Linked DNA regions of Hyphomicrobium denitrificans ATCC 51888. The protein of the gene in region 2 interacts with the protein of the main gene of each other region in a pairwise test. Links are inferred from orthologs where the notes say so. Each region holds a gene or a part of one and is shown on either strand. Other genes may lie near its edges.

The links.
Region 1: the proteins of grpE (region 2) and HDEN_RS06300 interact in binary tests that used the Escherichia coli proteins (3 or more experiments, as listed by UniProt). The link is inferred for Hyphomicrobium denitrificans ATCC 51888 from one-to-one orthologs.

The regions. Positions count from the first base shown.
Region 1 is NC_014313.1:1,304,646-1,308,045, reverse strand. Bases 290-3,171 are described here. They hold HDEN_RS06300 (Nramp family divalent metal transporter), read left to right. Parts: upstream 290-986; coding sequence 987-2,357; downstream 2,358-3,171. Other genes in these bases: trmFO (methylenetetrahydrofolate--tRNA-(uracil(54)-C(5))-methyltransferase (FADH(2)-oxidizing) TrmFO), read left to right, coding at 3,149-3,171; HDEN_RS06295 (hypothetical protein), read right to left, coding at 2,370-2,996; HDEN_RS06305 (DUF2157 domain-containing protein), read right to left, coding at 290-638. Outside these bases: more of HDEN_RS06305, read right to left, coding at 1-289; more of trmFO, read left to right, coding at 3,172-3,400. UniProt on the Escherichia coli protein: H(+)-stimulated, divalent metal cation uptake system. Involved in manganese and iron uptake. Can also transport cadmium, cobalt, zinc and to a lesser extent nickel and copper. Involved in response to reactive oxygen.
Region 2 is NC_014313.1:3,452,035-3,454,777, forward strand. It holds grpE (nucleotide exchange factor GrpE), read right to left. Parts: upstream 1,810-2,743; coding sequence 1,192-1,809; downstream 1-1,191. Other genes in the region: dnaK (molecular chaperone DnaK), read right to left, coding at 1-848; hrcA (heat-inducible transcriptional repressor HrcA), read right to left, coding at 1,936-2,743. UniProt on the Escherichia coli protein: Participates actively in the response to hyperosmotic and heat shock by preventing the aggregation of stress-denatured proteins, in association with DnaK and GrpE. It is the nucleotide exchange factor for DnaK and may function as a thermosensor.

The DNA.
Region 1 (3,400 bases), 2.1 Mb from region 2 along the record:
AGCGAAATGATGAAAATCGTCAACGCCAGCGCCGAAAGGTGCAGGCCGGGGAACCAGCGCTGCCAGAGAAACGCCGCCGTGACAGCCGCCCAGCCGATGAGGAACGGCCAATGCACCGCGTTGCTCTGCGACACTTCCATGCCTGACCAGACGCAGACGAGGATCATCGCCAAAGCCAAGGCCGGATTAGAGCGCAGCAGGACGCCAGCAAACAAAGCTGCAAGCCACCACATCAAAACCGCGTCCGTCGGATTGCCGTCGACGTGATACATCTGGCTGATGAGCATGATGCTCGCACCGAACATCCCCAATGCGAACAGGATCGCTGCGTCGGCAAGTGCCGCGTGTCCGCGCGATGCCAGCCACCCGGCCATGCCGTAGCCTGCCCAGATCGATGCCAGCAGCAAGGCGAGCCGTCCGAGACGCGGCACCTCTTCCCAGTTCGCAGCCACGAACGATATCGCCGCAAATCCGAACAAGACGCTGGCGAGGATGGCGAGCGCCGATGCCAGGCTGACGGACGGGCCACGGCTTGCAATGTCGGAAAGGATTGCCGCGTGACCGTCTCGCGTCACCCAACCATTGGCTTGCCAACGGTCGAGATCGCGTTCGAGGCGCTTCTTATAGGGAGCCCACATGTCGAACCTTATCCGGCGTACACATCATTTAGCCCGTCATCCGAGCGGCAGCATGGCGATCGATCCCGATGGCGACCCTGAACAGTCAAGGCGAGAAGCGATGAAGCCTTCATAAATGAAGCCATGACAAATGCGATTTGGCCAGTCCGTCCTGGCACGGACTTCCGGCGAATTCCTGACGCTGACGGCCGATACCTCCAAATTCCGCTGCCTCGCCACGGCGCAGGGTGCCATTCCACATTGCCCCCTTTTCCTCTGCCGCATTGCCGCGTCCGCTTGACGGAAGACGGAGGTTTCGGCTATCTCAGTTGCAAATGATTGTCATTTGCGAAATGGACCTCCTCCACGATGGACGTGAAATCTGAAGCTGCGGCGGCGCTAAAAACGCCGGCATCGTGGAACGCCGACTGGCGCAGAGAGCTTGCCGACCGCTCGCTCGCGGACGTCCACGGCACGGTCGCCGTAGCCCGCAAAGGAACGCCCTGGCGCCGTTTCGCTGCTTTTCTCGGCCCCGGATACATGGTCGCCGTCGGGTACATGGACCCGGGCAACTGGGCGACATCGATCGCGGGCGGATCGAAATTCGGATACACGCTGCTGTTCGTTGCGCTGCTGTCCAACATCATGGCCATCATCCTGCAGGCGCTTTGCGCGCGCCTTGCGATCGGTTCAGGCCGCGACCTCGCTCAGGCGTGCCGTGACGGCTATCCGCGCTGGACATCATTTCCGCTTTGGCTGTTCGCAGAGACCGCGATCATCGCGACCGATGTCGCCGAAGTCATCGGCACCGCAATCGGTCTCAACCTGCTCTTCGGAATGCCTCTGGAAATCGGCGTGCTGATCACCGCACTCGACGTGTTCGTCGTGCTGCTGTTGCAGCGTCTCGGCTTCCGCTATCTCGAAGCCTTCATCGTGACCATGCTCGGCGTCATCACGATCTGCTTCGCCGTTCAGATCGCGCTCGCCGACCCGGAATGGGGCGCCGTCATCCGCGGCTTCGCGCCGACGACCGACATCATCCGCAATCCGGACATGCTTTACCTCGCGCTCGGCATTCTCGGCGCGACGGTCATGCCGCACAATCTCTACCTGCACTCGGCCATCGTGCAGACGCGCGCCTATGGCGATACGACGGAAGAAAAGCGCGAGGCCCTGAAGTTCGCGACGTGGGATTCCACGATCGCGCTCTCGCTCGCACTCATCATCAACGCCTCGATCCTCATTCTCGCGGCCGCGACATTCTACAAGACCGGCCAGACCGACGTTGCCGAACTCGGACAGGCGCAATCGCTGCTGCATCCGCTGCTCGGCTCGGCCATCGCGCCGACGCTCTTCGGCGTCGCGCTTCTCTGCTGCGGATTGAATTCAACGGTAACGGCGACGCTGGCGGGTCAAGCCGTGATGGAAGGCTTCCTGCAAATCCGGATGGCGCCGTGGGTGCGCCGCCTCGTGACGCGCATGGTGGCGTTGGTTCCGGCAGCAGGCGTGACGTTGCTTTACGGCGAAGCTGAAACCGGCAAGCTCCTGATCCTGTCTCAGGTCGTCCTCAGCCTGCAGCTGCCGTTCGCAATCGTTCCGCTGGTTCAGTTCACGGCGAGCCGGACGAAAATGGGAGCGCTCGTCTCTCCGCGCTGGCTGACGGCGATCGCCATGCTGATCGCGGTGCTGATCATCGCCCTCAACGCCAAACTGGTCTACGATTTCGTTGCGGGCGCTTGAGTTCGTCCGGTTTTACTTCGCGGCAACCGGCAGACTGTCGAGGTCCTTGATGTACCATTTGTCGACCTCGACGACGGCCGGGTTCTCGCCGTTGGCATAGATCCAGCTGTCGACGGCCCAGCGCTGGCTGTTCGACGTTTCCTTCAACACCGCCGTCCAATGCGTCCAGCCCGCGACGCCCTTCCAGAGCTGGTCCTTCGAGAACGGCGTTCCGACGGTGTGATACTTCAGCAGACCATTGTTCTGCATGACGAGCATGTAGCTGGTCGTGTTGGTCGACTCATCGACGCAGTCCATTTGCGTCGGGTCTCCGGAGGCTTCGAAGTCCATGCCCGGACGATCCTTGTCCGTGCCGATCACCTTGCCGACCCGCGTTTCCATCCAGCCGACCGCATACGCAACGGCGCGACGCTCCTCGGCGGCCGTGTCACCCTTTTTGACCTTCTTGAAGATTGCCCGGAGTTCGTCGATGTCGGCGTCGGTAAATCTGAACTTCGTCCGCATCTTGCAGGTATAGGCGTGGCAGACCGACACCGTATTCTTGTTCGGCGCGTCGACCTGGAAATCCGCGTAATGATCGCTGACCGGCCCGTTTCGCTCGTGCGTGCAGGCGCCGAGCGCTGCTGCGAGCGACACCATACAGAGAACCCGTTGCAAGCCCATGCCGCCCCGCTTAAGTACCGGTAGGGGCGCGCTTGGCCGCCCCTTTCCGATCTCGCTTAACATTCGAACGATTCGCCTCAAACCGCCACGCAGCGGAGCGATTCGCAAGCTGTGGAAGTCCTGTGCATATGATCAAACCCGCTGCCATCCACGTCGTCGGCGCCGGCCTCGCCGGATCGGAAGCCGCGCACCAGATCGCGCGCGCGGGCATTCCTGTCGTGCTGCACGAGATGCGGCCCGAACGCGGAACCGACGCGCACAAGACGGATGGCTTCGCGGAGCTTGTCTGCTCGAACTCGTTCCGTTCAGACGATTGGGAGAACAATGCCGTCGGTCTGCTGCACGAGGAGATGCGCCGCGCGGATTCGCTGATCCTGGCT
Region 2 (2,743 bases):
GTGATGAACGGCAGGTTGATTTCGGTCTGCGGGGCGCTCGACAGTTCGATCTTGGCCTTTTCAGCGGCTTCCTTCAGGCGCTGCAGAGCCAGCTTGTCGGAGCGGAGATCGATGCCCTGCTCCTTCTTGAACTCGTCAGCGAGGTAGCTGACCAGCACCATGTCGAAGTCTTCGCCGCCGAGGTGCGTGTCACCGTTCGTCGACTTCACTTCGAAGACGCCGTCACCGATCTCGAGGATCGACACGTCGAACGTGCCGCCGCCGAGGTCGTAGACCGCGATGGTCTTGGCTTCTTTCTTTTTGTCGAGACCGTAAGCGAGCGCGGCTGCCGTCGGCTCATTGATGATGCGCAGCACTTCAAGACCGGCGATCTTGCCGGCGTCTTTGGTCGCCTGGCGCTGAGCGTCGTTGAAGTACGCCGGAACGGTGATGACGGCCTGCGTGACTTTCTCGCCGAGCTTGGCTTCGGCGGTTTCCTTCATCTTCTGAAGGATGAACGCAGAGATCTGCTGCGGGGAATACTGCTTGCCGTGGCTTTCGACCCAGGCGTCGCCGTTGGTACCTTTAACGATATTGAACGGGACCAGCTTAACGTCCTTCTGGACCTCCGGGTCGTCGAAGCGGCGGCCGATCAAACGCTTGATGGCGAAGAAGGTGTTCGTGGGGTTCGTCACAGCCTGGCGCTTGGCCGGCAAGCCGACGAGACGCTCGTCGTCGGACGTAAATGCAACGACGGACGGCGTCGTGTTCGCGCCCTCGGAATTCTCCAGAACCTTCGGCTTTCCGCCCTCCATGACAGCGACGCATGAGTTGGTCGTGCCGAGGTCAATACCGATTACTTTAGACATTCTCGTCAATCCTTCTGAGTTGCGGCAGACCGGGTGGACCCTTGTTTGGCATCCAACGTGCCCGCCCACGAGGGGCTCAAAGCACCGGTCCCCAGGATTTCAATGGTGTGACCGACGGTTATATAAGGAGCTGTTTTTCGCGTGCAACGGTTCACCCGCGCAACCGCACATCAACTTTAAGGCCACCGGGTCGCGGATTACCAGCACAAACCTTTCCCCTCAAACACGTTCGATTTTGGGCCATTTCGTCAGGAATAATTTGATCCGAAATGGCGCTTCAAGAGTACGAATTCCCTCGGATTTCGTCTGACGGCGGCTCTGCGCAACGTCGTCACAGCAGCGGTTAGGCCGCGGGAGGTGGTTCGTTGACGTCCTGTTTTGCGACCTTCGGGCCGCCCTTCGAGACGACGACCATCGCCGGGCGAAGGCAACGGTCCTCGATCAGATAACCGACCTGGAAAACCTGCAGCACGGTGCCGCTCGGGACGTCAGGATTCTCCTGCTCCATCACGGCCTGATGATGATGGGGATTGAACGGCTGGCCGACGGGATCGTCGACGACGATGCCGTGGCGTTCGAGGGCGCCGCGATAGTCGCGTTCGGCGAGAACGACGCCATCAAGCAACGCCGATAGCGCCGGATCGCCTTCGAGCGCGTCCTTCGGCACGGCAGCGATGGCGCGCTGGAAGTTATCGCCGACCGTCAGAATATCTTTCGCGAACTTCGAGATCGCGTATTTCGCCGTTTCCTCTTTTTCCTTTTCGAGGCGGCGGCGCACGTTTTCGGTTTCAGCGACGGCGCGCAGATAGGCGTCCTGCTTGGCCGCGACCTCAGCGGTCTTGTTGTCGATCTCGGCCTGCAAAGCGGCGACCATCGCCTTGAGCTGTTCCGGCGTTACATCGCCGTGCTCGGACGCTGCGTCCTCGATGGGCTCGTCAACCGGCTTGTTCTCGTCGCTCATGATTCTCTTCGCTTGGGATTGATGGGAACCCGATGCGCACACGAACGGGTCCCGGGATATCGGCTGCAATGGCCGAAAAATCAAGGCGGTCGTGAACCGCAGTAGACGCTGGCGCTCAACGAACCCTTAAGGAATGAGACGGCTGACCAGCTTCGCTGTGTAATCGACCATCGGGATAATGCGCGCGTAATTCAGCCGCGTCGGGCCGATCACGCCCAGGACGCCGACCACGTGACGAGTTTGATCGCGGAACGGTGCGACGATCAGAGACGATCCGGACAGTGAAAACAGCTTGTTCTCGGAACCGATGAAAATGCGAACGCCTTCCGCCCTGTCGGAGGCGCCGAGCAGCTCGACGATGTCCTGTTTCGCCTCGAATGCGTCGAACAGCTGGCGGATGCGTTCGAGATCCTCGGCGGCGGTCACGTCTTTCAAGAGATTGCTCTGCCCGCGAACAATGAGACTCTTGCGGTCGTCGGAAACGCCGGACCATTCCGCCAGGCCTGCGGTGATGACCTTCTGCGCGAGCTGATCGAGCTCGGCCTTGGCGACGTGCAGCGATTTCTCAAGCTCGACCTTTGCCTCGGCGAGCGTCATGCCGCGGACGTGCGTGTTGAGATAGTTGGAGGCTTCCTGCAACGCGGACGGCGGCAGCCCCTCGGGCAGCGCGATGATGCGGTTTTCGACATTCTGGTCTTCGTCGACGAGAACGGCGAGGCCGCGTCCGGGTTCGAGCGGCACGAATTCGATGTGGCGCAGGCGCGCGACCTGCTTTTCGGCGAGCACAATGCCGGCGCAGTGCGAAAGGCCGGAAATCAATTCGCCGGCTTCGCTCAGCAACTGATCGACGGATTTGTCGCGGCGGTAGGCGATCTGCGTCTCGATCTGGCGGCGTTCCTCCGGCGTCACGTCGCCGACCTCGAGCAGGCCGTCG